3 regions of the Oceanobacillus sp. NCCP-135 genome follow, and region 3 is predicted to be linked to each of the others. Evidence: riboswitches for the same ligand, from Rfam matches in the RefSeq annotation. Region 3 holds a riboswitch; each other region holds the start of a gene.

Region 1 (11,125 bases), on a different contig from region 3:
TCCTGGCGATATCCTCGCTCTCCTGGCGATATTACCGCTCTCCCGGCGATATTCTCGCTCTCCTGGCGATATTCTCGCTCTCCTGGCGATATTACCGCTCCTCCCGGCGATATTCCCGCTCCTCCCGGCGATATTCTCGCTCTCCCGGGGATATTCTCGCTCTCCTGGCGATATTCTCGCTCCTCCCGGCGATATTCTCGCTCTCCTGGCGATATCCTCGCTCTCCTGGCGATATCCTCGCTCCTCCTGGCGATATCCTCGCTCTCCTGGCGATATTCCCGCTCCTCCCGGCGATATTCTCGCTCCTCCTGGCGATATTCCCGCTCTCCTGGCGATATTCTCGCTCTCCTGGTGATATTCCCGCTCTCCTGGCGATATCCTCGCCCTCCTGGCGATATTCCCGCTCTCCTGACGATATCACGCTCGTTCCCGGCGATATCCTCGCTCTCCTGGCGATATTCTCGCTCTCCTGGTGATATTCCCGCTCTCCCGGTGATATTCTCGCTCTCCCGGCGATATTCTCGCTCTCCTGGCGATATTCCCGCTCTCCTGGCGATATTCCCGCTCTCCCGGTGATATTCTCGCTCTCCTGGCGATATTCTCGCTCTCCTGGCGATATCCTCGCTCTCCTGGCGATATCCTCGCTCTCCTGGCGATATTCCCGCTCTCCTGGCGATATCCTCGCCCTCCTGGCGATATTCCCGCTCTCCTGACGATATCACGCTCGTTCCCGGCGATATCCTCGCTCTCCTGGCGATATCACGCTCGTTCCCGGCGATATCACGCTCGTTCCCGGCGATATCCGCATTCTCCGGCGACCGGAGGAAGCCGATGTTGACTTTCACCACAAGGGTATAAGTGCGACTAAGCCTCTGGTTCCCAATCTGCAAGTCTTCTTTATCGTACTAAGGTGAAGGAAATCTGCTATAGCTTTAGTGCTGGAGCCGGACGTGGCTAATTCGGTTGTTTTGATATCCACAGTCCACATATTTTATAATTTCCTAGACGACAAAAAAAACCTCCAACTGTCCACACAGCAGGAGAGGTCTTATTTCCTTCTTTATAAATTTTCTATAAATAACCGAATAACATCTGCTCCACCAATAAATGTTCCGAGTGAACTTCCTAAGTTTGCCAAAACAACAACAAGCAGGATGCGGGTTACCTTATTATTCCAAAATCCTTTCAATGTAAAAACATCTTCCGTTAGTTTTTCAAAATCTCCTACATTTGGTCTTCTTACATAGGCTTGGGTGATCCCGGCAAACCAGCCAGCTGCAATCAGCGGATTTAAAGAGGTTATAGGGGCAACTACAAACGCTGTAAGTATAGTTAATGGATGTCCTAAAGCTATCGCTGCTCCAATTGCTGACAAAGATCCATTCCAAATTACCCAGCTGATTGTCTGCTGAAGCCCGGCAGAAGGATTGGCATAAAACGTGTACGCAATGATTGCGATAATAATAATTGGTATGGACCAGGCAATTATTTTCGGTGCCTTTGATTTAGTTGGAAGCTTAGATAAACACTTTAAATCGTGATTCTTTTCTATCTCCTTTGTAATTCCAGGAACATGTGCAGCACCGAGAACTGCTACAATCTTCTTCCCTGGAGCCTCTTTTATCTTCTGGGATAAATACTGATCCCGCTCATCAATTAACGGAACCTTTAATTTAGGAAAGGATTCCGTAAATTCATTTAGAATAGAGTTAATCGTATCCTGAGATTTCATTTTTTCCAGTTCCTCTTCAGTAATATTCTCTTTACTAAATATACTGGCAATTACCTGCATAAGGAGGATAGCCTTTCCTTTAAGCCCAATCCCACCCCAAATACGAGAAAAGGTAGTTTGAATATTTCTATCGGCTAATACGAGCTCTGCATCAATTGCTTTAGCTGATTCAATCCCCTGAATCATTTCCTGACCTGGATTAATGCCAAATTGCTTTGCCATCTTTTTTTGAAAAGAGGAAATAGCAAGGTTCATTAAAAGCAGGGAAGCTTTCTTTTCTTTAATAACTTTAAAAATATCCATATCCTTCCATTTACTCCTCTGAGAAATGGACTGATACCTCTGTTCATCCAATTCAATACAAACAGAATCCGGTCTTTCTCTATCAATAACTGCTTTTACTTGTTCTGCACTGTTCTTTGAGACATGTGCTGTTCCAATAAGTATGAATTCTTTATCATCCATATGTATTCTAGTAATATTTTCTTCTGACATAGCTACCTTCCTTCTTAGAAAACTTGGCTTTCATGAAAGGGATTTCTTAAAAGCGTACTTTGCTTCTTAAAAGCCCATATACTCTGAAGTGTAAGCCTTGATGATGACACTTATAGTGATTTTGTAAAAAATAATGCTTTTCGTACAGTATAAAACAAGTTTAGCTTATCACTCCGAAACAAATGAATGACTGATTGAAGTATTACCGTTAATTATACTTCAAACAGCGAAATTTTTATACTGTCAAACCATGGAACGAAAAAAACTATATTCACGTGACTTGCTTTACCTGCATATCAGCGTAAATCATAGTTTGTTCAGCATGAATTACAGTTTGCCCAGCATGATTTGCGGCTTGTTCAGCATCGCATGCATTTTTGTTTAATTTCAGCGGTGTGTTCTGCACATTTTAGCTTTTATTCAGCATAAATCGCAGCTTATCCAGCATCGGCAGCGATATCGTTTGATTTCAGCGGTGTATTCAGCACAATCCAATTGTGTATCAGCTAAATTGCTTATTAGCAGCGCAAAGATAGCAGGCTCTTTCCCAAATAGGGTGATAGATACCAGAAAATGATTTCAATTTATTAACGGAAACGCCCTTAAAGGTGTAAGAAACTAGGATTGATTCTAATTCCAGATGTATCATTGGCTTTGAGAAAGAGCCAGATAGCAACCACTTTCCAAGTAGGACAAGCAATGCGCAGGTGAAAACAGACCCTTTGTCAGTGTGTTAATATTTCTCGTATGTCCTCTTCGGTCAGTACAGAGGTCATTTTCTCAGATGGATCAATGATTTCCTCAATAAGGTGTTTCTTTTTCTCTTGTAGCTCATTCATTTTTTCTTCAATTGTTTCACGGGAAACGAGCTTGATAACCTGTACCGCATTCGTCTGTCCAATACGATGGGCACGACCTGCAGCTTGCTCCTCGACTGCCGGATTCCACCAGAGATCATAAAGAATAACAGTATCAGCACCTGTTAGGTTGAGGCCGGTACCACCTGCCTTCAAGGAGATCAGAAACAAATCACGTTCGCCAGCATTAAATCGATTACAAATTTCCACGCGTTCTTCGGATGGGGTATGTCCATCCAGATAGAAATAAGGCTTTCCTTGAATTGCTAATTCCCTGCCGATAAGTTTAAGCATGTTGGTAAACTGTGAGAAAACCAACATCCTTCTTCCTGAATGTCCTGATTCCTCTATGATCTCAAACAGCTGTTCAAACTTTGCAGAGCTACCCTGATAGCCATCCACAAACAGTGCTGGGTGACTGCAAATTTGCCGTAAGCGCGTTAATCCGGCAAGAATTCGAATTCGGTTTTTTCGAAATGTGTCTTTGTCCAGATGCTTCCATGTATCCACTTTTAATTTCGCTAAGTAAGCAGCATAAAGCTTCTTCTGATCAGGAAGTAACTCGCTAGCTTCTATCAACTCCATTTTTTCTGGAAGCTCTGAAAGTACATCCTCTTTTAGCCGGCGAAGCAAAAAGGGGCGAATTCTCCTGGAAATTTTATCTATTGTGAGGTTACTATATTCCCTTAACCCCTGGAAAAGTTCAGGAAAAACAACATGGAAGATAGACCAAAGCTCTTCCGATGAGTTCTCCATTGGCGTACCAGTCAGAGCAAAGCGATTCGCTGCTTGAATTCGCTTTACCGCTCGGGCAGTTTGTGTAATCGGATTTTTAAAGGCTTGAGCTTCATCAAAAAATACGGTATGAAAGTATTGCTTCTCATACCACTTGATATCCCGTCGCAACAACGGATAGGATGTAATAATTACGTCTTTCTCCATGACGTTCTTCTGTATAAGTTGCCACTCTGCTTTATTTCCATCAACAATAGCTGACTGAATAGCTGGTGCAAATTTCCTGAATTCATTCAGCCAGTTATACGTCAAAGAGGATGGGCAGACTACTAGAGCCGGAAGCTTCCTTTTTCGAATATCAGGAAGCTCTGAGAGAATAAACGCAATGCTTTGCAGTGTCTTGCCAAGTCCCATATCATCTGCAAGAATCCCACCAAACCCATATTGTGCTAATGTCTTCAACCATCTATATCCCTGTTTTTGGTAGTTTCTTAAGATTTGCTCCAAGCTTTCCGGTATAATATATGCTGAAGCATCAGGGTTTCTAATTTTATCCAGAAACTGATGGAATGTTTTCTCTAACGTCAATATCGCTTGATCTGCAACAGAGTCAAGGATACGTAACCCTTGAATAACAGGTATATTCAATCCTTTTTCCAGATCTTCAGCTTGTGGCGGTACAGCATTTAAAAAGCGCTGAATCTCTTCAAACTCCTTCGTCTCCAAGGAGAGCAGCGAACCATTCCGTAAACGATAAAATTTGCGTTTCTCCTCAAGTGCATCAAGAATTTCTCGGATATCCTGCTCAGGAATCCCATCCATTTCCAACTTAAATTCCAGCCAATTCGTCCTTTCCTTTTTAACCTTTACGCTAATCTTAGGTGGGGTATTTTTTCTGAGAATTCGGGTTCTCACTGCTGTTGTTGCATAGATTTGCACAAGCTTCTCAAGCTTTGGAACAACATGGTATAAAAATTCATACTCCAGCGCTTCATTATGCAAAAAATAGCCACCTTCTGTTGTTGCAAACAAACTTTCCTCCATCAAACCAAGGATTGCTTTTTCCTTTTCCATATCACGTATATACATGGATAAACCCTGATTTTCTCGGCTTTCCAATGGGTTAATAATGATATTTTCATAATGAAATTCAATCCCAGCAAGCAACCGATTTTTCACACGATCCAAGTATAGCTTGGCGTTTAGTGGTGCCTTTACAAACTGTTTGGAAATTCCCTCAGATATCTCTACTGTGCCTAATTTTTCTAAGCCTGTAACCACATTTCCCAAAAAAGAAGACCAATTCTCCTGCGAAAGCAGAACCTGATCTGTTTCTGACGTATGGAGCATTTCTTTTAATCCTATTAAACGCTCACAATCCTCATTTTCCAGCTCATATAGTTTCCCATCAGCAATGACGGTGCTATACGCATTCAATACGATCATTCGATGAAGCCCTTTGACCTTTAATTGGAAACTATTGCCATTTTTTTCAGTAAAAACAAAGCAAAGGGGTAGTGACTTTTCCGCCATTTGCAGTCCATTAAATACCTTCCCCTCATATTCCAGCTTCACCAAAGGTACGCTTGTAAGCTTCGGCTGCACTGTTTTCCAAGACGATGGTGGGATAAGTAAAATATGTTTGTTGATTGTATCGTCAATTTGACCCGGTATTGTGTCCATATACACGCTTTCATCATGAACGACTCGGATAAGCTCCCCAATGACAGCATCGGTTTCTTTTTGAAAGCAATGGACAGCTGGATCATACGTGAATGAAATGGAAAGCAAGCTTGGATTGCCATCTTTCACTTGATTCAAAAAGACTCGGATATTCTGGACGATGGCTGGTCCTACTTTCAATTCCATTCCTAGCATACGACGTCCTTTGTCTACAGTGAGGGCTTTACATGTGAATACTACATCAACCACTTTTCTTTCTTCAAAGTGAAGCTGATACCCACTTGAACGTCTGGGCTGATTATCAAACAGGGTTAGGAAATTTTCCGTCAGATCTTGATTGGTTGCATTCTCAGGGGGATTTGTATTCACTACGCTTTGCTCACATTGCTGCTCATAAATCAATAGCAGAACAGCTGCAATATGCTGACAACCATTTTTAATAGAACGCAGCTTAGGACAACTGCATGTTGAGCTAAAACCTTCATCCATATTTTTTTCGATCGTCACATGAAAATTCTCTCTACCTGTAACTACGGCTTCGCAACGGTCTGTACTGTGTTTTTCAATTCTTACTTTATGCGAACGATGTAAAGCATCCCCTCTTTTAAAGGAGACCGTTCCGCACATTTCTTTAATTACTTTCAGATTTAGTTCAATATTCAAGTGTTCTGCTCCCTCCTGAGGGTTTCTACTACCATTTACGAACCTGTACTGCTGATAATTATTTTGATTGTATCATATCTTATACTGTTATATGCTACAACACATTTTGAAGCGGAAACATATCTCGGTGAAATAGTCGGAATTATTTTATTTTAATAAATCCATTGACTTTCTCTTACATCCACTATAGACTTACATTTAATTCTTAAAAACAAATGAATAGTAACACATCACTTCTTATCAAGAGAGACCGAGGGACTGGCCCTAGGACGTCTCGGCAACAGGTTCTTTTATAGAAACACTGTGCCAATTCCAGCAGATGCGTTAAGCATTTGACAGATGAGAGCGAGGGTGGTTCCTTACATAGAACCCTTCTTTTTCTTATCTATATAGAAAAAGAAGGGTTCTTTTGTTCTACTGCTTTACAAAATTGAACAATGCTTCAGGAGGTCAGCATATGATTGAGTTTAAAGATGTATCCAAGACATTCCGTTTAGGTAAACGAGAGATTCAGGCCGTTAAGAAAGTATCATTATCCATCAGTGAGGGAGAAATATTCGGAATCATCGGCTTCAGCGGTGCAGGAAAAAGCACACTACTTCGCCTGGTGAATATGCTTGAGCGCCCGACTTCCGGAACGATTCTTATCCAAGACACGGATGTCAGTAAATTATCTTCCAAGGATTTGCGCACAAGAAGGCGCAATATTGGCATGATCTTTCAAAATTTCAACTTGTTTAATTCACGTACCGTGGCTGGAAATATTGCTTATCCATTGAAATTGGGTAGCACTTCCAAAAAGGAAATCAATAAACGTGTGGAGGAATTGTTGAATTTTGTCGGACTTGATGATAAAGCAAAGGATTTTCCAGATCAATTATCAGGCGGGCAAAAGCAGCGTGTCGGGATTGCGAGGGCACTTGCCACTTCTCCGGATATCCTTATCTGTGATGAAGCAACCTCCGCACTTGACCCTGATACAACCGCAGATATTTTAAAGCTGCTGAAAAAGGTAAATCAAGATTTAGGGATCACGATATTATTAATCACACATGAAATGCATGTCATCCAATCGATTTGTGACAAAGTAGCTGTTATGGAAAATGGGGAGGTCATCGAATCTGGAAATGTATTTGAAACATTCACGGATCCACAGCATGCTACGACAGAAAGATTTATCCGCTCTGTGCAAAAGGATCTGCCATCGGAAAAAATTTTGGAAGATTGGCGCACCAGTGGGGGAGGAAAACTGTACCGCGTCATCTTTAAAGGGGATGCAACGAATGATCCAGTCCTTTCAACGATCACCAAAAAGCATAATGTTGATTTCAATATCGTTTACGGTGCAGTAAGGGAATTACAGGAAAAACTGTTTGGAAATCTCATCGTTTCATTTACCGGAGATCCGCAAGCCGTCCAGAATGTCCTTACAGAACTCAATAGCATTGTTGAATTAGAGGAGGTTACTGAAAATGAAAGTTGATTGGACAACATTTTGGCCAAGGATTTTAGAAGCAACCGGAGAAACATTGATGATGGTTGTGGCCACCCTTATCTTTGGGTCGATTATCGGCATCACAATGGGTCTATTGCTCTTTGTAACAAGGGAAAATAACATATTGGAAAATAAGCTTGTTTTTCAAATCCTAAATATCTTTATAAATATTATTCGGCCAATTCCCTTTATCATCTTCCTGGTCGCCATATCACAGCTAACCAGACTTGTTGTCGGAACAACAATCGGTACCGCAGCAGCAATATTCCCAATGACAATTGTTGCAAGCTTTACCATTGCTAGGGTTGTTGAGAATAATCTGGTCAGCATCGACCCCGGAGTAATTGAAGCAGCACAGGCAATGGGTGCTAGCCCAATGCGCATTATCTTCACTATTTTGATACCGGAGGCACTTGGACCACTCATTCTAGGTCTTACATTCGTTTCTGTCAGTCTGATTGACTTCTCGGCAGTCGCTGGAACAGTTGGCGGTGGTGGTCTCGGACATATTGCCATGACTTATGGTTATCAGCGATTTGATGGCAGCGTCATGCTCGTAACGGTTATTATCCTGATCGTCATGGTTCAACTCGCACAATGGATTGGTAATACACTTTCGAAAAAAATCATGCGCCGTTAACCGTTGCTTTGAAATAAACGTAATCAAAAACGAGGAGGAATTAACGATGAAAAAATTATGGGTATTATGTTTAACCTTTGTAACAATTACTGTTCTTTCCGCTTGCAGCAGTGCCAGCAGTGAGGGAAGTGAAGGAGAAACTGTGAAGGTGAAAATTGGGGTAAATGGCTCCGATGGTGTACAATGGCCAATTTTGCAAGAGAAAGCAGCGGACGAAGGTATTGAAATCGAGCTCATTGAATTTCAGGATTATACCCTGCCAAATAACGCTCTGGCTCAAGGGGATATTGACATCAATGCATTCCAGCACATCGCATTCCTTGGTCAATACGTAAAAGAAAGTGGTGAAGACATTGTTCCAATTGGTTCTACCATGCTTGCTCCAATTGGCATGTATTCTGAAAAAATAAGTGATGTATCCGAGATTAAAGCAGGGGATAAAATTGCCATCCCAGATGACCCATCCAACCAGGCACGTTCACTCAGGCTGCTGGAGAGTGCTGAACTAATCACATTATCCGAGGACTTTGGAATGTTTGGAGATCCGTCACATATAACGGAAAATCCATTAAACCTAGAGATCATTCCGATGACAGCACAGCAAACACCGAGGGTACTTCCCGACGTTACAGCTTCTGTCATCAATAATGGAGTTGCCGGTCAGGCAGGCTTCTCTCCAGGCGAAGATCCAATTTATATAGAAGATGCAAATGGGGAAGCAACTCACCCATACGTCAATATCATTGCAGCACGCGGAGAAGACCAAGATAACGAAACGTATCAACGCATTGTAGAGCTTTACCAGGAGGAAGACATCGAACAAGCGATTAAAGATGACACTAATGGCGGATCATTTCTTGTCACATTAACACAGGAACAACTCGATAAGGCGTTTGAACAATTAAAAAAATAAATCTGGGAGGAATGTAACATGAGCATTTTACAAAAAGATCGTAATCAAGTATTATTTCAGTCGATTGAGGAAAACCGTGAATTGTATATAAAAACAAGTCAGGATATCCACGCAAACCCAGAAATAGGCAACCAAGAAGTTTATGCAAGTGGAAGGCATATTGAAATATTGCAAAATGCAGGCTTTGATATAACAGCTGCTGTGGCAGGACATGAAACATCTTTTTATGCGGTAAAGGATAGTGGGGTGGAAGGACCAACGATCGCCTATCTTGCGGAATACGACGCTCTACCGGGAATTGGACATGCATGTGGACATAATATTATTGGTACAACAAGTGTTGCTGCTGGTATTGCACTCGCTGAGGTACTACCTGAAACCGGTGGGCGTGTAGTCGTGCTTGGAACACCTGCTGAAGAAGGCGGACCAAACGGCAGTGCAAAAGGCAGCTTCGTCAAGCATGGTTATTTAAAAGATGTGGATGTAGCACTAATGCTTCATCCATCGGGAAAAACAAGTTTAACCGGTGAATCACTTGCCGTTGATCCACTTGAATTCCACTTTTTTGGAAAACCGGCTCATGCCGCAGGAGCACCTGAACAAGGAATTAACGCTCTAGATGCGGTCATTCAATTATTCAATGGCATCAATGCACTTCGCCAACAGCTCCCATCTGATGTACGGATCCATGGTATTATCACACATGGCGGAGATGCACCAAACATTATTCCTGAGTATGCAGCTGCCCGTTTTTATATCCGGGCTGCATCCTGGAATAAAACAGAACAAACTGCTGCCAAGGTTCGTGCTATCGCTGACGGTGCTGCCCTCGCTACTGGTACAACGGTTAAAATTGAACGATTCCAAAATGAAGTGAAGGATTTTGTTCTAAATTCTGTACTAGACGAAGCATTAAAGGTAGAACTGGAAGCACTCGGTGAAGTCGTTCACACAGAAAAACGAAAAGGAAAAGGATCAACAGATGCAGGCAATATCAGCTACGAAGTTCCTACTTCTCACGGATATATCAAAATTGGTCCAGATGACCTGATTGCCCACACGGATGAATTCCGGGAGGCAGCCAAATCAGAACAGGGAGATAAGGCAGTAACCACCGGAGCAAAAGCACTTGCAGCAACAGGTTACAAGTTACTAAAGGATTTCGAACTGCTGCACCGGATTAAAAAAGAATATGAGCAAGCACTTGCTCTGAAGCAATGAAATACCATAGTGCAACACACTATGGTAGGGACATTTTTTATACTTTCTTATTTTTTGAGAAAAACGCTAAAGCGTCTTTCTAGAGAGCAGAGGTCAGAAGTCAAATTGGTAGAAATCGGTGAAATAATCGGTTTCTTTATCTAAACATCTTCCTCTTAAGTAGTAAAATTCCATATTTCCCTATCTCCTAAACAAGTGCTGAAACATTTTTTTTGTTTCAGCCTTTAAATTCAATATATTTTTATATCGTTTCTATAATTCCATTTTTAACTAAGGGTTATCTCTATATTATGAAAATAATGCATCAGACTACTTTATTAATTTTTCCGTTTAAAAACACAACTCATTTTACTTACATCACTAAATTGTTGTATATTACAAGTTGACACATATTATTTTAACTTTAGAATTCCTATGGAGGCGATTGTATTGGAAAGAGTAGTCGGAACAGTTGTAAGGGGGCTTCGATGCCCAATCATACATGAAGGGGATAACATCGAAGAAATTGTCGTAGATAGCGTGTTAAATGCCTCGGAAGTTGAAAAGTTTCAAATAAATGATAAAGATATCGTTACATTAACAGAGTCCATCGTAGCGCGTGCACAAGGCAATTATGCAACAGTTGATCATATCGCTAAGGATGTACATACCAAATTTGGTGGTGATACGATCGGCGTGATATTTCCAATTT
Region 2 (11,125 bases), on a different contig from region 3:
GACCCGAGGTTGTCACAGAAGGTGTGAAAGTTTTAAAAGCAATTGAACAAGTGGATGAGAATCTCTCGTTTGAGTTTACCGAATTCCCTTGGGGTTGTGAATATTATCTTGAAAACGGTAAAATGATGGCTGATGATGGACTTGAACAGCTAAAGGATTTTGATGCGATTTATCTTGGCGCTGTTGGGTATCCTGGTGTTCCAGATCATATTTCATTATGGGATTTGCTGCTCAAAATCAGAAAGGGTTTTGATCAATATGTGAATCTCAGACCTGTTACTCTCTTGAATCCAGCCTTAACCCCGCTGAAAAATAAAACGGAAAAGGATATCGACTTTTTAGTCATTCGTGAAAATAGTGAAGGGGAATATGCTGGTGCAGGTGATTGGCTGTTTAAAGGAAAACCAGAAGAAGTCGTTTTGCAAACGGGTGTATTTTCACGGAAAGGGACAGAGCGGATTATCCGGTATGCATTCGAGGAAGCATATAAACAGAAAAAGACAGTAACGAGCATTAGTAAAGCGAATGCATTGAATTATTCAATGGTGTTTTGGGATGAAGTTTTCGAGGAGGTAAGCAAGGAATATCCTGATGTGGAAACATATTCCTATCTAGTCGATGCTGCAAGTATGTTTTTTGTGATGCAGCCTGAACGGTTTGAAATTGTTGTGACTTCCAATCTATTTGGTGATATTCTAACAGATATTGGTGCAGCAATTACAGGGGGGATGGGCCTTGCAGCAGGTGCAAATATAAACCCGGAGCGGCAGTTCCCATCAATGTTTGAGCCTGTACATGGTTCAGCACCTGACATTACCGGAAAAGGATTGGCAAACCCAATCGCCGCCATTTGGTCTGTTGCCCAGATGATGGATTTTTTCGGGGAAGTACAATGGGGAGCACAAATTGTAACAACAATCAAAACGCTGATTGATGAAGGGGAGCAGCTCACGCCGGATCTTGGCGGAAATGCATCAACTGCTGAGCTTGGAACCTATTTCACAAAATTATTAATCGAAAATCTGGATAAATAACGTCAATAATCAAGCAAGAAATAAGCTTCAATAGAGGTGCTATTACGATGAGTCAAAGTTTGCTAAAAGCTATACGTTTGTTAGACTGCTTCTTGAAGAAACCGGAATTATCGTTAATCGAATTAACAGAGCTTGCCAATTTGCCGAAAACGACAGTATTCCGTCTGGTTTCCTCACTAGAAGAAGGCGGTCTGCTAGTAAAGGTGAAAAATACCAGTCATGATGTTAAATATCGTATGGGGCTAAAATTACTAGAACTGGGAAACCATGTCAGTGAACAGTTGGAATATAAAAAGTTAGCATTCCATCATATGAAAAAATTAAATAAGAAAATCGATGAATTGGTTCATATGGTCGTATTAGAGGGCGATGAGGCCGTATACGTCGAAAAAATGGATAGTACGAAACCGGTTCGCCTAGTTGTCGAGGTCGGTAGAAGGGCACCACTCTATGCGGGATCAGCACCCAAGGTATTATTGGCAGGAATGGATGCAGCTACTTTAGAGACGTATTTAAGTAATTTGGAAATGAAGAAATTTACGGAGAATACCATTGATAATATCGATGATTTGAAGAAGGAAATTCGGGAAATTAAAAATAAAGGCTATGCATTCAGCAGATCGGAGCATTTTAAAGATACCATTGGGTTTTCTTATCCGATCTATAATTATCGTGGTAAAACGGTTGCTGCATTAGGTGTAAGTATTCCGATAAGTGATTATACGGATGAACGAAAAATGATTATTTTGGAGGAATTAAAGCAAACGGTGAGAAATATTTGGTGGGAGTTGGGGTATCGGGGGTAAACTAGTGTTAGTATAAGTAGATGAACTTTCATGAAGTTGCAATCAAGCTAGCGCTCCAATCTATCTACCTTTTAGCGAGTGATTTTTTACGATATTCGATATGATCACTGGATATGCGAATCAACTTTCCAAAAGAACCAGTTTGCACCAAGTTTTTTTGTTGACGGAATCGAGATGATTGAACATCGTCTTGGTACTTGTTACTTCTTGGCGCCTACGGTAACCGACTGTGTCTCTAAGGGGACTGTAATGATGGTTAAACGAAACTAATCCTTGGAAAATGATGCAGCAAGTACCAATCGTAAAATGTAAAAGAGCCAAATGGAAAACCTAATTTTCAAACCAATATTTTTTAAAAATTAAGAAATCCACTTGACATTTGCAAATATTGAATGTATTGTATGTATTATTCAAAAACTTAATATCTCATATTCTTATCAAGAGAGGTAGAGGGACTGGCCCTGTGAAACCTCAGCAAAAGACTTTTTAGTACTGTGCTAATTCCAGAAAGCGTAAAGCTTGAAGATAAGATGAAGATTTTGTAGACGGACAAAGCCTCTTCTTATTTTAAAAAGAGGCTTTGTCCGTTTTATTTTACAGCAATTAAATTAAGGGGGGAACAAGATGAAACGTAATTTGGAGGAACGTTTAAAGGATGGAACAGTTATTGTAGGAGAAGGTTATTTATTTGAATTAGAACGAAGGGGGTATTTGCAGGCGGGATCATTTGTTCCTGAGGTGGCCCTGGATAATCCGGAAGCACTCAAACAGGCATACAGGGATTATATGAACGCTGGATCGGATGTCGTATTAGCTTTTACATATAATGCGCATCGTGAAAAAATGCGTATCATTGGCAAAGAAGATTTATTGGAACCTTTAAATAGAAAAGCCATTCGATTGGCAAAAGAGGTTGCTAAAGAGCATCCAAAAGAAGAAGCTTTGGTAGCGGGAAATATATCAAATACGAATATCTTTAATCCAGACAATCCAGAGTCAAAGGAGCAAGTCAGAAGCATGTTTGCGGAAATGGTGACATGGTGCAAGGAAGAAGGGGTTGACTTCATAAATGGTGAAACCTTTTATTATCATGAAGAAGCGTTAATTGCGCTGGAGGAAATCTGCAAACAGGATATACCGGCAGTTATCACATTTGGTTTAATGGGTGAGAATATATTACGAGATGGGTATACAGTAGAAGAATCCTGTAAAATACTTTCTGAAAATGGTGCGTTGGTTGTTGGTATGAATTGTTTCCGAGGACCTGGTACGATGCAGCCATACCTTGCTAGAATTCGGAATAATGTGGAAGGATATGTCGCTGGCTTGCCCATTCCATATCGCACAACAGAAGAACATCCAACATTCTTTAATTTACCTGATGGGGGTTGTAGTTGCCATTTACCTACAGAAACAACGTTCCCGACCGCTCTTGATCCACTCTATCATAACCGCTATGAGTTAGCGGCATGGGCAAAAGAAGCAAAGGATATAGGCATCAATTATATTGGTCTGTGTTGTGGTGCCTCACCAGCAATGTTACGGGCAGTAGCAGAAGCTGTAGGGGTTGAAACACTAAATACCAAATACTCTCCAAATATGACGAAGCATTTCCTGTTTGGAACCGATAAAACACTTCAAAAGCATAATTTAAATTATCGGTTAAAAGCTTAATCGATCATACTTAGTTAAGCGGATGGCAAAATTTACTAGTATTTTTGCTGAAATCAAGCAAAGTTGAGAGAAGTATGCAATAAGTTGAGAGAAAAGCTTATGAAGTTGAGAGAAGTATGCAATAAGTTGAGAGAGAAGCTTATGAAGTTGAGAGAAGTATGCAATAAGTTGAGAGAAAAGCTTATGAAGTTGAGAGATAATTGTAAATTCCCGTGTTTCCTCTCAACTTTTACCCAGTTTCTCTCAACTTTCCCGTGTATCTTTCAACTTTGCCGTTTTATCTCACAACTTTCATCTTTAATGAGGATGACCATTTCTTCAGTACTTTATCATTTGTAGCTACCGCTCTCGATCCCGTTCTTAACGTATATTTAAGTGTATTCCTTCATATTTTTCCTTTTTATTTAGAAGTAAGAAAGGCAAATGAAATTAGCATTTTCGCCGCTTGCTTCCAATCTGTCTTCTGGTAAGACGCTTTAGCATTTTCTCAAGTTTTTTCCTAGTTGCAAGCAAGGGCTGTACAAAAGGCTAGCAAATAAGCCTGAAACAAAATTAGAAAATAAAAGTTACTAAGTTACAATGCTGCTAATCCACCAGTAATTACGATAGAAAGTGCCCGCTGCAAATATTTTTAATGTGCTGTGAGGTCTACCTCTTGCGTAGGATTAAAGGATATGATAATATATAGGCAGTGATTGACCGTAAAACTAATTTAGTCATTCAGTATAAAGGTGGGATGGTGGATATGGCAGTGGATCGAAAACGGCTAATTATTGATGCAGCAACGAAGTCCTTTTCTTTATTTGGTTATAAAGCAACTACAATGGATCAGGTTGCGAAATTAGCGAACGTCGGAAAGGGAACCATTTATACTTTCTTCAGAAATAAAGAAGAATTATTTGATGAGATCGTTACATCGTTAATTAAAGAAATGAAAGCAGCGGCAGAGGGCACGATGGACGATAAGCTTTCCTTCTATGAAAATGCGAATAATGCATTTGTAAAAATACTGGAGTTTCGAAATGAGCATCAGTTAACAATTAAGCTTTTACAGGAAGAACGTGAAATTGGTACACCAGCGACATTGGAATTCATGGAAAGGCTGGAGCATGCCATTGTAAATTATATCAAAGACATGGTTCAAAAAGCCATTGATAAAAATGAAATAAAACCATGTGATCCAGAGATTACAGCTTTTGCGATGTTGAAGCTATATATAGCACTTATATTTGACTGGGAGCAAACAAGACCCCCGTTGAAAAAAGGGGAGATTTCCCAGTTATTTGAACTGTATTTCTTTGAAGGATTATCAAAGTGATAGTCCTTATTTTTTAATGTTTAATGACTGTTTGAATGAAATAGTCATATTGATTGATTTTTTAAGGTTAAATGACTGATTGAGAATTATAGTCATATATTTTCGGAGGTAGGTAACAGATGAAGAAGTCCTTATTTATAACGGAGTTAAAAGAAATTTTAAGCAATAAAAAGGTTCTTATTCCAATTATTGCGGTTATTTTTGTGCCACTTTTGTATGCAGGGATGTTTCTATGGTCTTTCTGGGATCCCTATGATCATTTGCAGGAATTGCCAGTTGCAGTGGTTAACGAAGATATAGGGGCAACCTATGAGAATGTGGATTTAGCATTAGGCGATGAGCTTGTAAAGAAATTAAAGGAAAATGATGAATTTCAGTTTAGTTTTGTGCCTAAAGAAGAAGCGTATAAAGATTTAGCAAAGCAAAAGTATTATCTATTAGTAGAGATACCAGATGACTTTTCCAAAAACGCTACAACGTTAATGAATGATAAACCGGAAAAGCTGAGAATGAAATACGTTCCAAATGAGAGCTATAACTTCTTATCCTCGCAAATAGGCGAAACTGCCATTAATGAAATCAAGTCAGCTATTGCAAGTGAGGTATCAGCCACCTATGCGGAAACGATGTTTAAAAAATTGGCTGATGTTGCTGATGGTCTTGTGACAGCCAGTGATGGGGCGCGTGAATTGGATGATGGTGCAATTAAACTGAAGGATGGTTCCTTAGCGTTGGAATCAAATCTGAAGGAGTTAGCCTCCAAGTCAATCGAGTTTCAGGATGGTGTTATCAAGGCATCTGCAGGAACGAAGGATTTAGAAAATGGTTCTCAGGAGCTTGTACAAGGGATCGGCCAATTGACAGACGGAAGTGGCGCACTGTTTGATGCTTCGAAGCAAATCGAGGATGGTGCGCAGGAATTAACGAATGGGGTAGCTGAAGTAAATAGCGGAGCCCAGGAAATGAAAGCAAAAATACCGGAATTAGTCGATGGAACAACCCAGGTAATGGATGGGGTCAAGCAATTGCAAACAGAGCTGCCAGCGCAATTAGCTGTAACCATCAATGAGAAAATGCAGGGCAGTGCTGGTGAAATGAATGCTGGGCTTGATCAACTACAGGCTGGGTTAAGTAAGGAATTGTCAGCTGGTATAGCAGAGCAGGTCGCTACCCTGCAAAAAGAACAAGCAACTAAGCTGATAGAAGGATTACAGGGACAGGTGCCAGAGGAAGTGATTCAGGGGATTGCAGAACAGATTAGTCAAACCTCGCCAACAAAAGAACAAATAGAGCAGCAACTCCAATCAGGAATTGACGAAGGACTTGATCAAGGGTTTTCTCAATATAAACGTACGGTTGATGAACAGTCGTCCAACGAAACAAATGGGGTGAAAGAGCAAATTCAGGCAGCGGTTGATCCGACATTTGATCAGCTTTATAGTGGTTTGTCTACCATTAATCAGGGTCAAACCTCGTTGCAGACTGGTGTAAATCAATTAGCTGCAGGAACAAGCCAGTTGAATCAAGGTGCAAATCAGCTGAGCGAGGGACAACAGGACTATGTGAATAGTATGGAGATATTTTATGAAAAAATAAACCAAGCCAATACAGGTGCACGAAAACTTGCAACAGGTGTACAGGAATTAAATGGAGGGTTGCAGGCCTTATCTGATGGCTCTGGAAAAATATCTGATGGGTCAAATAAACTTGCAAAGGGTTCAACAGAGCTGGCAGACGGAACGATGGAATTGGAAGCTGGAACGAAAGAAATGAATGAGAAGCTAAGTGAAGCTAGTGACCAAGCGAATGCAGTTGAATCTAATGAGGATACGTATGATATGATGGGAGATCCGGTAACCGTTGATAAAGAGGAAATGAATACAGTTCCAAATTATGGTACAGGATTTGCGCCGTACTTTATATCGTTAGGATTATTTGTTGGTGCATTATTAATTACAATTTTATATCAATTAAAAGAGCCGGCAAGAAAACCTAAAAATGGTTTTACTTGGTTTATGAGTAAGTTTGGCATAATTTCTGTTGTCGGTGTCGTTCAGGCATTACTCGTAGATGCAATTTTGATCGTTGGATTAGGAATTGAAGTAACAAGTATTCCATTATTTATTTTGGTTTCCATCGTAACTAGTGTAACATTTATGACGCTAATTCAATTTCTAGTTACATTATTTGGGGATCCTGGCCGGTTTGTGGCGATTGTCATTTTAATCTTGCAATTAACCACCAGTGCAGGAACATTCCCGCTTGAATTAGTACCAAGTATTTTACGTCCAATCAATGCAGTACTGCCGATGACTTACTCTGTGCAAGCATTTAAAGCAGTCATCTCCAGTGGCGATTACGGGTTCATGTGGCAAAATATCGCAATTTTAGCCGGCTACACCATTGTATTTATAGCAATTACCATGAGCTACTTTATCGTTAAACATCGTAGAAAATAGGGTTGGTGTCGATCGCTGATTGGTTATTATTGCTTCTGATCGAAGGCTGTCCCAATCTATAAAGCTGTTAGAACTACATTGCACGCAGGGTCAACTTGCATAGTTCGTACATCAGATACATCCCAATTTATAAAGCTGTTAGAACTACATTGCACGTACGAAAATGCAATGGTTCTAACAGCTTTTTTTGAAATATATTGCCGGTTAATCAGCAATAAAAATCCCGCTTCTAGAATTCAAAAGAAAATCCATGCATGGTAAGTGGGGGATGAATAGCCAGTAAAAATTCGATTCGTTCACTCATAATCAGCGGGATAAAGAAAATCCCCGGCTCCCACGCATAAAACGGTGTGAAAAAGTCCAATGGGATACTGATAATTAATAAATTTGCAGTGGATACCGAAATATCGATAAATGCGTAAGAGCCAAATCCCCTACTAATTCAAGTTTCGCTTTATCCGGTTTGGGTCGCCCCGCTGTGAATCCACGCAAATTCAGGTAATCGGTGAATTTGCTTTAGGTCTGGTCGATTTTACCTTCCGAAAATAAGTGGAAGAAAAAGCCCTGCTAAAAATATTTCCTTTATTTGCAGGGGTGGATAAGAATAGTTTATTCGCCATAAACCGGGAAGTGATACCTCCTATGGCTTTTCATCATTGTCTCTTATCAATTCATTGGTTGACTGCTTGAATTCTCGTAATGTTTGTCCAGCAGCTTTGCCGATTTCCGGTAATTTTTTTGGACCAAATATAATCAGGGCTAAAGTGATAATTAGAATTAAGCCAGGTATTCCAATATTCGTTAAACCCATATCGTTCACCTCTTTTATGTTGGCTTGATGGTATATTTTTTGAAAATATACAGATAGCATGCCCGGTATATGATTAATTATTCGCATTTAATACTTCCAAGCTTTAATGTAGCAGGATTACCAGCGAATGGACGATCTAAACATTGCTGCTTTTCTGTTTTGCATTGGCTAATTGGCCGCCGCCATTATCAAGATATTTCTCAATTCCCTCAGCTGCTCGATAAGCCAAAGCTCCGATTGTCGCAGTTGGATGATGGCCAGCAAAATGTGGGAACGCCGATCCGCCGACTACAAATAGATTATCGACATCCCACATCTGCAAATAGTTATTCACTGCCGACGTTTCAGGATCGTCTCCCATAATCACACCACCTGCATAATGTCCACCCTGATAAATGTGATCGAATTCTGCGGGAATCTCATCTTCATCAATAATATCAGCACCCATTTCCTTGATAATTTCTGAACATTTCTTTACGCCAAATTGAGCTATATTTCGGTCTTGATCTGTATATTTATTGGTTACCCGTATTAAAGGATCGTTAAAGTTATCTTTATATGTAGGATCCAGATCCAAATAATTATGCCACCATGACATAATTGCTGGTGTATACCATACATATAAGGTTCGATACGCATAAAAGAGGGAGTTTTTCTTAAATTCAGGTCCCCATTTTGCCGTTCCCTGTGGTACATGATTACTTGCGATTGCGCTGTCGCCATACTGTCTGAGTTCAATTCCGCCCCCATTAATAAAATCCAGGTCAGAGTGATCAAAGTTATCGCCTGCAAAATCACTGAGTGTTCCACCTAGTGCCCCTGCGCCCATATAAAGATTAAATTTACGATCATTGAAAAAGCCTCGAGCCCCTCTGAAAGTCAGGTTAAACTGTCCATTGAAATTCCTGCCGATAACTCCTTTTCTTGACTGCGGATCATAATTTGTCCCAATCTCAGACAACATTAACAGCCGATTGTTGGTAAAGGTAAAGGCAGCTAAAACGACTACATCGGCAGGTTGCTCGTATTCCTGCCCTGTTGTTGTATCAACATACATAATCCCGTTTGCCTTCTTTCCGTCATAAAGAACTCGGCGAGCATTTGCTTCCGTTTTTAATGTAAAATTTCCGGTTTTTTCAGCGGTTGGCAGTACCGTAACAAGGGGATCTGATTTAGCTCCAAAATCACAGCCATGCTGCGTGCAATAAGAACAGTACATGCATTGATTAAGTACTTCCCCATCTGGATTTTCATATTGTTGCGAAAGGTTTCCTGCTGGGACTTGATAAGGGTGGTAGCCAAGACTTTTCGTTGCTTCCTTAAATAAGCGTATTGGTGGTGTTTCTTTCATCGGGGGGTTCGGATAGTCACTTGAGCGTTTATATCCAAGTGGGTCCACTTCGCCCGATAATCCGGCAGTTTTCTCGAAACGGTCATAGTATGGCTCAAGTTCATCATAGGTTATCCCCCAATCCTGGATGGTCATGCCTTCAGGGATTTTGTTTTTCCCATAGCGTTCGACAGTTTTACTGTAAATTTCAAAATCATAGGGCAAAAAACGGTATGTTGCCCCAGCCCAATGGACACCGCCCCCACCAAGATCCGTGCCTGCCATATATTCATCCCTAGTTCTCACGGGTAATGCGGCTTGTTCTGGCGTGTTACGGGAAGTAATCGTTTCATGGGTCAGGTTTTGCATCATTTCGAATCGATTGGTAAATCTAAGTTCGTCTTTTACACCTGTATAATCCTGTCTGTTTCTAAAACCACCTCGTTCCAGCGCAACCACTTTTTTGCCTGCCTTGGCAAGCTCAGCCGAGATAATGCCACCCGCCCAGCCGGTGCCAACGACAACAACATCCACTTTATCTAGCTTTATAGCCATAGTATATCCTCCAATTAAAATTTAAGATTGGTATTCTCTCAAGCTTTTTTGATCCATACTAATAAAGTCCTCATTTTCGATCTCATTCAGGTAGCCCATGCGCGGACCAGGGTATTCTTTCATTTTCCAGCCAAGCATGTTTTTGTTTCCTCCATACAACGGGTCTGCATATGCGCCTTCTATTGTGGTTTGCAGAAGTAAATTGAAAAACGTAACAGAATCCACCCCTTTCATCACGGCTTCTCCACTTTGAAATGCCTGGAGAACTTCATTTTGTTCATCGACCTCAGCATCAACATATTTCTTCCCAAACTTATCCTGACTCATTTGATCCATTCTTCTTAAGCCTTGTATGAATATTTCCCCTCTGTTTAGTCTTGTCTGATATCTTGGCATCGGCGTAGGTGCCTGGGCATCCGTGTTAGGCCCCGATTTATCCTGATCCCTGTCCTGATGCTCGTATTCGTGGGTTTGCTGATTGCGTATAAACGGATCCTTCATATAGGACTTAGCATTTGTGCCCCAGTACCCGGCTAGTTGTTTATCGATAAAATAAGGGACCCCTAATTCAATGGCACCAGGTCCGTTTTCATCTTTTGGGAAAATACGTTCAGTAGCTGCCGCTAAAATAACGAAATCTGCTTTACGGCTAAAAAACATTCTTGCATCTTGTAAATTTTCTGTTGCTTCCGTGTTTTTGGTTTGTGTATCATCCTTCGATTGAAATTGATTTGTCAGTAATCCGCCAAGTAATGAACCACCAACCACACCGCCAGCAACCATCCCGGAATTTTTAATAAATTTTCGACGGCTTAACGCATCCTTTTCATTACTATTTTCAGTCATGCTATTTCTTCCCTCCTCAAAATTTAGTAGTTATATAAGTTGAGTAAAAGAATCTAGCGGATATTGTGGCAACTACAAAAGAGGTTCGCAGCTTTCATTCAACTTATAAAGTAGGATTATCTTTTGCAGAAAAATAAAAACTATTCATTTTAGGTTGTCACTTCCCTATTTTTGTCAGATATTGTCGAATAGATTGCTTGATAGGGCTTCGGTATTCAGCAAGTCGCTTTATGATGCTGATCTGTAAGGTTAGAAGCACGGATAATCAAAGAATAACGATCCTTTTACCATG
Region 3 (11,125 bases):
ACCCATGAAATGGGCTTTGCTCGTGAGGTAGGTGACAGGGTTTTATTCATTGATGATGGATTAATTGTGGAGGAAAATGAACCAAATGAATTATTCAGTAACCCGCGTCATGAAAGAACACAGAATTTCTTAAGCAAGGTGCTATGAAAGAGCCCGGTCAAGCATTCCCTATGCACGACCGGCTCTAATTTTATAATAAAGCTTTGTATTCCAGTGAAAAAATTTTGCATGACTGCCGCTTATCCTCAGTAAATCCTCCTTTATGTGCTTACCACTCTCAAGCTGTCTTACTTTTGGGTCACCTAAATATAAACCAACAAGTCCTTTGACAACCATTTCATGGAAGGAGAGATCAGGCAGATTTTGAATACTTATTTTTGCCTGCTCAATAAAATATACAAATCTTTCTTTCATCGTTTCCTGATCCGGGTAAAACGCACAAAAATTCAGATCCGCTCCCTCCCTATCCTCCTGCTGGTCGATATAATAATCTAATAAAATATGCAAGCCCTGCGTATAAGGAAAATAGCTAAGAAGGATTTTTTCTGCTAGTTCATCTGTCATTTTTCCACCCAGTGCATAGCTGATGAGGCAAAAAATACCCAACGTAGATCCGGCTGCCGCAGAAAATTCATACCAGCTCAAATCATCCCGATTATTTTTTCGATGCCAATTGGTAAGCCTTGGAATCCTCTTACTGTGTATTACATGTTTATGTACCTGTAGATCGGTATATAGTCTCCCCAAATACAGCAGCTCACTTTTACAGCTGTTATAGCCATCAAGATGATGGATCATCTGCTGGCAGGTTTCAACAAGATCAGACAGATAGGATTCATCATCCTGATCCTCCCGAAGTCGATAGTAATTTTTCAATTCATTTTCTGGCGTTAATGCATCTGCCATCGATACATCAAGTAGACGAAAATCATCCGGGTTCATAGAAGTGCTTCGGTCACATAGATTATCCAAATAATCACTGATTGTCTGGTAGGCAACAATAAAACGAATTGCCTCCTTCCATCTTTTTCCTGCTAGCAGTGCATAGACAGCTCCACCCTGACAGTGAAACCGTTTCGACTTCATGCTGTCGATTGCCTGTAACCGCAATTCCTCATTTGGAATCTGTTCAGCTCTTTTTTTCCAATAGGATAGCTCCCGATTAACAGCCGGGAAAATTTTGCGATAAACTGTGGCCATTAAATGGATAGCTGTTTTTGGTACGTGATTAGCCAAGATAATCCCTCATTTCTAAAACATCATATCCTTATTTTTGTTATACTAATGATGTCATAATTAGTTTAGGAGGATACCGTATAAATGATACATAATTACCAAAACAGTAAACCTACTATCCATCATACCGCTTTTATAGCAAAAAATTCTACCATTATTGGTGATGTGACAATCGGCGAGGAATCTAGCGTCTGGTTTAACACCGTCATCCGCGGAGATATCGCTCCGACAATCATTGGCAAAAGGGTAAGCGTCCAGGATCTATCAATGCTACATCAAAGTCCTGATAATCCGCTTATTATTGAGGATGATGTAACGATCGGTCACCAGGTAACCTTGCATTCCTCCATTATTCGAAAAAAAGCATTAATAGGAATGGGCTCCATTATACTCGATGGGGCTGTAATTGGGGAAAGCGCCTTTATCGGGGCAGGCAGTCTGGTACCCCCTGGCAAAAAAATCCCGCCATACACTTTAGCGCTTGGTAGACCAGCAAAAGTTATCCGCAGTCTTACCGAGGAAGATTATGCAGAATTAGAACGTGTACGGAAGTCATACGTTAATCGGGCACGGTACTATAGGGAAAATACGGATCTATGAAAATTGGACATCCTGCATAAAAAGCCGGATGTCCCCATTTTTTATTCCTGTTCCGTTAATGCCTTTAATTCATCCACTTTATCTGTTTTCTCCCAGGAGAATAGGATATCTGTTCTTCCAAAGTGACCATATGCTGCTGTATGTTTAAAAATAGGTTTTTGCAAATCAAGCATACGGATGATACCCGCAGGACGCAAATCAAATAATTTTCGGATTGCATCAACTAATATTCCCTCATTTACCTTGCCAGTGCCAAATGTGTTGACCGAAATAGACACAGGTTCAGCTACTCCAATTGCATAGGCTAGCTGCACCTCACAAGATTTTGCTAATTCAGCTGCAACAATGTTTTTTGCCACATATCTTGCAGCATATGCAGCGGAACGGTCTACCTTCGTGGAATCCTTTCCACTAAAAGCTCCTCCACCATGACGAGCATAGCCACCGTACGTATCAACGATGATTTTTCGTCCGGTTAAGCCAGCGTCCCCCTGAGGACCTCCAATTACGAAACGACCTGTCGGGTTGATAAAATATTTGGTTGCTTCATCTAATAAGTTATTCGGAACTACAGGACGAATGACGTGTTCAATTAAATCTTTTTCAATTTGCTCTGTTGTAATATCCTGATGATGCTGTGTTGAAATTACAATTGTATCAACCCGAACAGCTTTATCATTTTCATCATATTCTACCGTTACTTGTGTTTTACCATCCGGACGCAAATAATCCAATACTGTTTCTTTGCGGACATCAGCAAGACGCTTTGCCAGTTTATGTGCTAGTGAAATTGGCAGCGGCATAAGTTCTTCTGTCTCATCACAGGCAAAACCAAACATTAATCCCTGATCTCCTGCACCGATTTCAGCAATTTCCTCATCTGACATTTTCCCTTGACGTGCTTCAAGGGCAGTATCAACCCCACCAGCAATATCTGCAGACTGCTCATCAATTGCTGTTAATACTGCACAGGTTTCTGCGTCAAATCCGAATTTCGCACGAGTATACCCAATATCCTTTATTGTTTGCCTTACTATTGCTGGAATATCAACATACGTATTTGTGGAAATCTCACCAGATATCAATACCAATCCGGTTGTCACTGTTGTTTCACAGGCAACACGTGCGTAAGGATCCTTTTTTAAAATTTCATCAAGAATAGCATCAGATATTTGATCGGAAATTTTATCCGGATGCCCTTCCGTTACTGATTCAGACGTAAATAAACGACGGTTTTGAGCCATTTGGCTAAATCCTCCCCTGTTAATGTATTACGGAACTCTATATTTTAGAAAACTTGGTGTTCGTTAAAGACAGTCTTAAAGCGTATTTTATTTTCTTAGAAACGCTTTGAACTGCAAGACTTATACATGTGCCTTGGTTCAGGCAAAAAATACTTTTCGTCTATGACCTGATTATGCTTCAAAAGTATTACTTATACACTTATACAGTAGGAAGATGTTTCCTACGTTCCCAACCACCAAGTATATATTTAGTAACCCTAAAACAAAAAAAAGCCCTTCCTGCATTTTTGAGGAAAGGGATTTTTTAAGGCCTTTCGCTCTTATTGTTCAAGGTAAAACCTTGCACCAGGTTAGCACCTTTTCACATAACGTGATGGTTGCTGGGTTTCATTGGGTCTGTCCCTCCACCGACTCTGAATAAGAGAGTATCCGTTAGATTTTTATCGTAACGAAACTATGCTGTCATGTCAACTTATTTAATGCCTGATTGCAACAATTTTTTATAAAGTGAAACTTCATTCAGGTTCCCTTCTTCCCCCGCTGAATGTTAGTACCTCATGGTATGACCTAAAGGTCCTTGAACAGAATCAGGAAATTTACGGGCTGTTTATACCTCATGATATGACACAAGTCCCTCCCCCACCTTCACGTTGGGGATTTCTCACGCTTGGAGGTAGGGGTATTATAGCCCGTTAATGCGTGATAAATTTTCCTAAAAAAATCTTTTATTAGTATGGACTATTGTTTTTAATGTGTTATACTAATAATCAGATTAGAAAGCTCTTATCACATTGTTTTTATTCAAATTCATCAAAAGGCAGGTAATTCACATGAAAACGGTGGAGAAATCATTAGCAAAAGAACTTAATTCGCATAAGAATTTAAAAAGAAATTTATCTGTGCCTCTATTAGTTGAGAAAATTTTATCACGAAATGAAGGGATTCTTACAGAAACCGGTGCTGTTCGGGCAACAACGGGAACATATACAGGACGTTCACCTAAGGATAAATTTATAGTTAAAGATGAAGTTTGCGAAAAATATGTTGATTGGGGTACTGTAAACCAAGCTATTGATGAAGCTTCATTCAATAAACTATATAAAAAAGTCATCACATATTTACAAGACAAAGATGAGTTGTATCAATTTAAGGGGTTCGCTGGAGCGGATTCAAAATATCGACTTCCAATCGAAGTTATTAATGAATATGCGTGGCATAACCTATTTTCCCGTCAATTATTTATTACACCGACAAATGATGAACTTAAAACACATCAAGCTGAATTTACAGTAATATCGGCTCCAACCTTTCAAGCTGATCCTAAAGTTGATGGTACAAATTCAGAAACATTTATTTTAGTTTCATTCAAGCAACGGGTAATTTTAATCGGTGGTACGGAGTATGCCGGAGAAATTAAAAAATCCATTTTCTCTGTAATGAATTATCTATTGCCGAGACAAGAAATTTTATCCATGCATTGCTCTGCTAATGTAGGTAAAGAAGGTGATGTTGCACTGTTCTTTGGATTATCAGGTACCGGGAAAACAACTTTATCTGCTGATCCTTACCGAAAACTAATTGGAGATGATGAACACGGCTGGAGCCCGAACGGCGTTTTCAATATTGAGGGCGGGTGTTATGCAAAATGTATTAACCTGTCAAAGGAAAAAGAACCGCAAATTTTTAACGCCATTCGTTTTGGATCAGTTTTGGAAAATGTTGTATTAGATGAGGAAACAAGAGTGCCAGACTATGACGACACCAGTTTGACTGAAAATACTCGTGCAGCGTACCCATTGGAAAATATCAATAATATAATTACACCAAGCGCGGCTGGACATCCAAACACGATTATCTTCCTTACAGCTGATGCATCAGGTACATTACCACCAATTAGTAAATTAACGAAGGAACAAGCAATGTATCATTTCTTAAGTGGCTATACCAGTAAATTGGCAGGGACTGAGCGTGGGGTTACTGAACCACAAGCAACCTTTTCAGCTTGCTTCGGATCGCCATTTCTTCCGTTAGCACCATCTACCTATGCGACTATGCTTGGAGATAAAATAGATCAATATAATTCCAATGTTTTTCTGGTTAACACTGGCTGGACTGGTGGTTCCTATGGTGTTGGTAAACGAATGAAACTTTCATTTACTCGTGCAATGGTTCATTCTGCTTTAGAAGGGGAACTAAACAATGCAGAAACCGTAAAAGATGATGTCTTTGGATTAGAAATTCCAATACACGTGCCAGGTGTTCCTGATGAAGTATTAGTTCCTAAAAACACCTGGAAGGATAAGAATGCTTATGAGACTGCTGCTAAATCACTAGCAATGAAATTTCACAATAACTTCAAAAAATTTACACATGCTAGTGATAAAATCAAGCAAGCAGGTCCATTATACAAAGGGTAATACTAATTTATTTCCTCATCCCAAAAGGATTTAATTTATATGAGTGAAAGGCAAGAGCGCTTAGCTCAAGCATTGGTATGCCGATCTTCAATGTGGAGATCGGTATTTTTTTATGTTGCATTTAAGCTCTCAGGGGGGATGTTCGTATCTTTTAGAATTCTCTTTCATGGATGCCAATACTCTTCCAAATATTCCCACTCCAAAGCCAATTTCCACCTTTCAGGGCAAATCTACCAATCACTAGCACCCCTATTCGTCCCTATAGGCATTCACACATTTTTTATGAAGCGCATAAAATGTGTTGATATAAAATATGAAAGGGTCGAACTATATGGGAAAAATAAAGTGGATTGCTGTAATTTCATCGATGCTGCTACTCTTCCTTTCTGCCTGCAACTCAAATGAAGCTACAAAAATTAATCTTGCTGAAGTGACACGTTCACTTTTTTATGCACCACAATATGTTGCGTTAGAGAAGGGTTTTTTTAAAGAAGAAGGTTTGGATGTTGAATTACAAACAACCTGGGGCGGAGACACAACGATGACAGCTCTATTATCAGATGGTGCTGACATTGCTCTTGTTGGCTCAGAAACATCAATTTATGTCTATGCACAGGATTCAAAGGATTATGCGATTAATTTTGCACAATTAACGCAAACGGATGGAACTTTTTTGGTGGCAAAGGAACCAAAACCTGATTTTACTTGGGAAGATCTAAAAGACAGCAGCTTTTTAGGTCAGCGTGTTGGTGGAATGCCACAAATGGTTGGAGAGTTTGTATTGAAAAAACACGGCGTTGATCCCCACACTGATTTAGATTTACAGCAAAACATTGACTTTGCTAACATTCCTGGCGCATTTGTTTCTGGTGATCAAGAATATGTTCAATTGTTTGAGCCGACAGCAAGTATGTTTGAGAAAGACGGTCAAGGCCATATTGTTGCTTCCTTTGGCGAAGAATCTGGAAAAGTACCATACACTGTTTTTATGACCAAGCAAAGCTATATTGATGATAATGAAGAAACCGTTAGAAAGTTTACTAAGGCTATATACAAAGCACAGCAATGGGTGCAGCAAAATAGTGCTGAAGAAATTGCCAAGGTTATCGAACCCTATTTTGAAGATACCGAACTGGATATGCTGGCAGCATCGATTGATCGATATAAAAGCCAGGGGTCATTTGCTACCGATCCCATTCTTGATGAAGAAGAATGGAATAACCTAAAAAACATTATGTATGAAGCTGGCGAACTTCCAGCAGATGTACCATATAGTGAACTTGTAAACACAGATTTTGCAGAAGAAGTCCTTAATAACTAAGGAGGAGATCATTTGTCATTTCTAACCTTAGATCATGTTTCCCATCATTATTTTTCAAAGAATGATTATACAAAAGCATTAGATAATATATCTTTATCCATTAAAGAAGGTGAATTCATTGCACTGCTTGGCCCTAGCGGTTGTGGAAAATCAACCATACTATCGATTATAGCTGGAATTATGAAGCAAACTGCTGGCAAAGTACTCCTGCAGGAAAAAACAATCAGTGATTCTGCACTCGCAATTGGATATATGCTGCAGCAGGATTATCTGTTTCCCTGGAAAACCATTATTGATAATGTTCTGCTTGGTCCCAAAATCTGTAAAACAAATTCACCAAAAACAAAGCAAAAAGCAATGGAGCTATTGGATGAAGTTGGATTAAGCGATGTTGTAGATGCCTATCCCAGCTCGTTATCAGGCGGGATGCGGCAAAGAGTTGCACTTGTTCGAACATTAATCAATGACCCTAAAATTTTATTACTGGATGAGCCTTTTTCTGCACTGGATTATCAAACAAAGCTGAAACTGGAAGATCTAGTATCACAACTATTGAAGACCTATTATAAAACCACCATCCTGGTTACACACGATATTGGGGAAGCTATCGCAATGAGTGATCGTATTTTCATCATGAATGCCAACCCTGGTTCCATTGCAAAGGTTTTTGAAGTCCCGCTTGAATTACGAAATGAAACACCATTTCTAGTAAGACGTCATCCTAAATACCAAATTATATTTGACAGGGTTTGGAAAGAGTTAGACAAAAAGGAATCAACTCAGGAAGGTGGTGAGCCTAACTAATGGAATCAAAAACGGACCAGCACCTGTTCCAACACTTTAAAAACGAATTGAAGCGGGAAAAGAAAATTGTTTTCATTTGGCAAATCAGTATATTAATAAGCTTTATAACTTTATGGGAAATTGCCAGTAAATTATATTGGATTGATCCATTATTATTTAGCTCCCCTTCGAAGATCATAAATCTAATCATTCGAAAATTTGGGGATGGATCAATGATCACCCATGTTCAGATAACCCTTTTCGAAACAGTGTTAGGATTTATTATTGGCACCATCCTGGGAATAATCATTGCTTCCGTTTTATGGTCATCGACGAGATTTTCGAAAATAATGGATCCGTATTTAGTTATTATGAATGCAATGCCTAAAGTAGCACTCGGTCCTATCATCATTGTTGCTCTGGGAACCGGATATTTATCAATTATTACAATGGGGGCAATTATCTCTATCATCATAACAACACTTGTCGTTTATTCCGCATTTAATGAAGTTGATCCAAACTATGAAAAAGTTTTAAAGAGCTTCGGCGCTACAAAATGGCAATGCTTTAAAGAAGTAGTTTTCCCTGCAACGCTTCCTGCAATGATTTCAACATTAAAAGTAAATGTAGGCCTTTCATGGGTCGGGGTAATTGTTGGAGAGTTTCTCGTTTCAAAGCAAGGTTTAGGCTATTTAATCATTTATGGATTCCAAGTATTTGATTTCTCACTAGTAATGGCAAGCTTAGTACTCATCGCAATATTTGCAGCAATCATGTACAAAATTGTTGAAAGAATAGAAGGATGGCTAATGAAGCACTCCACCTAATCTCGAGGATCGCCTCCACTAAAAGAGGCGATTTCTTTCTAATTTAATATAATCCATACAATGATCGAGTACTCCATCTTTCATAATAAAACTATAAAGGTCATTTTGTTTTACATTTTTCGGTAAGCTATCCAATATAACCGGACCTTTTGTTTCAAAATACGTTTCCTGTTGTGTTAATTCATCAATTTCTGCGACATAGACATTTTTAATAACGGTATCCTTTTTTCCAGAAACAAAGTATTGACCTACGTAGTGCATGTGTTGAATAGTTCCACCAGTTTCCTCCATCACTTCTCGAACAGCTGCTTGAATTGCTGTTTCGCCGGATTCTACCTTACCTCCTGGAAATTCAAGCCCTCTCTCTTTATGCCTCGTTAGTAGCCATCTCTTTCCATATCTGCAAATAACCCATACATGTTTTGGATCAGTGGAAAATGGATGATCTTCAAAAGAAAGTTTTACTTCGTTGTTGTAGTAGTCTTTGAAAATATACATGATTTCAACTGCCTCCATTTAAAGTGTATCTATTTTATTACGAATGCTTTATCTTCGTTATTTTCCAGGCATTATCATAGGTGAATTCATACGCTATGGTATAATCACCAAATAGATCGTCTTGATTATCCTGCGTAACCTTCACTTTTTTATTTTCTAATTGGATCAGATCATAATCATTATCCGCATTAAACCAAGGTGGTGTTTCCGTTGGGACAATATAGAGACCATCTGCTTCTTCATAATAGTAATAATCAACGTATGGTGCGGCAGCTTCTTTAGTTGCTACACTTTCAAACTGATGAAGAACTTCCTCTTTTGCATCATATTTTATTACTCGATTGTTTTTATCAATCTCTTGTACGAGTATTTCCATAAATTGATCTGTTAATCCTACTATTTGATCATGGTGAATTTCCATTTCTTCAGTTTGTTCGAATTGTATAGATGTATCTTTCATTAATCGCTTTTCCATTTGTTGATCATTTTTTCCATTATGGCTTACAGCAGAAACGGTTTGAAAATCACTTGAATTATAAACTGATATAATCAGTAAAATAAAACCAACTATAAGGAACCATACACCTTTGCTAAGATGTTTTATATTCATCGCTATTTCCTCCCCTAGAAGTTTTTGTATAATTGTCTTATACCTCTTTATTCCTTTATTCCTCGTAGGATAAACTTGTTTTAAAATTATCTTTTTGATAACTTTTCACTTCTTGTAGTGGAAATAAAGTACGACGAAAATAAAGTGAAACTTCATTCAGGGGGGGTATTATAGCCCGTTAATGCGTGATAAAGATGATAACTGCTGCCCTATAGTGAGAGCATCTATCCAAATCCAGCGTAAATGCAAAAAATCCGAGAGAGCGTTTCTTTAAGACTAAAACATACTTGTTCAGGAGTAAACGTTCGATGAGAACATCTCTCAATGACCGAGGTGATCAAAAATTCAGAGGCGTTCTTTGCTTCTATCCAGGCTGAGATTTTGCCCATGAATAGCAAGGTACTCTGTCGATACGAATACCTATAAATTACCTACATTAGAACAAAAAATATGACAAGATTAACTCCTCTCTGTGCCGCATTTATTATCTCTTGTACTAAAAACAACTCTTTTCAGTAAGACGAGTAACTACAGTTCCAATTGAAAATAACCGTTAAAAAAGAATAAGACACAATTGTATCTTATTCTAAAGTTAAATTACAGATGATCTTCACCAAGAATATCAATACTCTCGATATGTTTTTTTGTTTGTTTGTCACCTAAATCATAAAGCATTTGATAGGTTTCTGTCATGTTACTATCATAGTCATCATTCGATTTATCATTATGATATGGCATAATTGGAATATGAGCTCTAAAAAAAGATCTAAAACTGGCATCATGCATATTTTCCATTTTTCCTCTTAAGAGACTTATTTCATCCATTGTGGCATAAATGGTAAAACTGTCATTATTATCATACTTAACTTGTGAAATTTCTCCTGAAGCGATATCAATATAATATTTTTTCTTTTCCATACGACACACCTCCTACCATTAATTTGGCTAAAATGTGTAAAAAGCATGTATGAATTATTTCCGAACTTCAAAAAAACCATCAATATGGGGGAAATACCTATACTAAAGTTCTAGAAGATTGTTCGGTTTGATTTGCAAATATACAACGACCTTTACCATGTGGTATACACATTGGTGTTCCAAACCGCGGATCAAAGGTTACATCACATTTCATTTGAAAAACATCGTGAACAAGTTTACAGGTAATAATTTCCTCCGGTTTCCCTTGAGCAAATATCTGTTTATCCTTTATTGCAACAATATGATGAGCATAGCGGCATGCAAGGTTCAAATCATGTAGAACCATTACCACGGTACGGCCATCCCTTTCATTTAAGTCAAACAATAGGTCAAGAACATCGATTTGATGTGTCATATCCAGATAGGTTGTAGGTTCATCTAATAAAATCGTATCTGTTTCCTGCGCCAAGGTCATAGCAATCCATGCACGCTGACGCTGACCACCTGAAAGTGAATCAACAGATCGATCTTTTAACTCCGACATATTTGTAGATTCTAATGCTAGATTAACAGCATTCTCATCATCCTTTGACCATTGCTTTAAAAAACCACGGTACGGATGTCTTCCCTGTTTAACAAGCTCATGTACGGTTAAACCTTCTGGAGTTACC

Evidence for each region. Region 3 has a riboswitch for S-adenosylmethionine ahead of metK (methionine adenosyltransferase). Riboswitches for the same ligand answer to the same signal wherever they lie in the genome.
Region 1: linked by a shared signal. The riboswitch ahead of AC6HVZ_RS10815 (methionine ABC transporter ATP-binding protein) and the one ahead of metK (methionine adenosyltransferase) in region 3 are both predicted to bind S-adenosylmethionine.
Region 2: linked by a shared signal. The riboswitch ahead of AC6HVZ_RS18130 (homocysteine S-methyltransferase family protein) and the one ahead of metK (methionine adenosyltransferase) in region 3 are both predicted to bind S-adenosylmethionine.

What each region holds. Positions count from the first base shown of each region.
Region 1 covers NZ_BAAKSZ010000013.1:45,824-56,948, forward strand. The annotation lists gene AC6HVZ_RS10800 (hypothetical protein) at 1-845, opposite strand, end outside; gene AC6HVZ_RS10805 (TraB/GumN family protein) at 1,061-2,227, opposite strand; gene AC6HVZ_RS10810 (DEAD/DEAH box helicase) at 2,953-6,165, opposite strand; SAM riboswitch class I at 6,400-6,511, shown strand; gene AC6HVZ_RS10815 (methionine ABC transporter ATP-binding protein) at 6,623-7,648, shown strand; gene AC6HVZ_RS10820 (methionine ABC transporter permease) at 7,638-8,300, shown strand; gene AC6HVZ_RS10825 (MetQ/NlpA family ABC transporter substrate-binding protein) at 8,347-9,213, shown strand; gene AC6HVZ_RS10830 (M20 family metallopeptidase) at 9,232-10,434, shown strand; gene AC6HVZ_RS10835 (coenzyme F420-0:L-glutamate ligase) at 10,864-11,125, shown strand, end outside.
Region 2 covers NZ_BAAKSZ010000042.1:2,601-13,725, reverse strand. The annotation lists gene AC6HVZ_RS18140 (tartrate dehydrogenase) at 1-1,034, shown strand, start outside; gene AC6HVZ_RS18135 (IclR family transcriptional regulator) at 1,082-1,840, shown strand; SAM riboswitch class I at 2,272-2,372, shown strand; gene AC6HVZ_RS18130 (homocysteine S-methyltransferase family protein) at 2,465-3,514, shown strand; gene AC6HVZ_RS18125 (TetR/AcrR family transcriptional regulator) at 4,260-4,832, shown strand; gene AC6HVZ_RS18120 (YhgE/Pip family protein) at 4,952-7,291, shown strand; gene tatA (twin-arginine translocase TatA/TatE family subunit) at 7,932-8,102, opposite strand; gene AC6HVZ_RS18110 (GMC family oxidoreductase) at 8,239-9,987, opposite strand; gene AC6HVZ_RS18105 (gluconate 2-dehydrogenase subunit 3 family protein) at 10,009-10,833, opposite strand.
Region 3 covers NZ_BAAKSZ010000034.1:7,804-18,928, forward strand. The annotation lists gene AC6HVZ_RS17145 (amino acid ABC transporter ATP-binding protein) at 1-147, shown strand, start outside; gene AC6HVZ_RS17150 (tetraprenyl-beta-curcumene synthase family protein) at 169-1,236, opposite strand; gene AC6HVZ_RS17155 (gamma carbonic anhydrase) at 1,321-1,836, shown strand; gene metK (methionine adenosyltransferase) at 1,878-3,080, opposite strand; SAM riboswitch class I at 3,398-3,504, opposite strand; gene pckA (phosphoenolpyruvate carboxykinase (ATP)) at 3,911-5,497, shown strand; gene AC6HVZ_RS17170 (ABC transporter substrate-binding protein) at 5,829-6,818, shown strand; gene AC6HVZ_RS17175 (ABC transporter ATP-binding protein) at 6,831-7,622, shown strand; gene AC6HVZ_RS17180 (ABC transporter permease) at 7,622-8,428, shown strand; gene ytkD (RNA deprotection pyrophosphohydrolase) at 8,447-8,926, opposite strand; gene AC6HVZ_RS17190 (hypothetical protein) at 8,964-9,536, opposite strand; gene AC6HVZ_RS17195 (hydrolase) at 10,134-10,454, opposite strand; gene AC6HVZ_RS17200 (ABC transporter ATP-binding protein) at 10,552-11,125, opposite strand, start outside.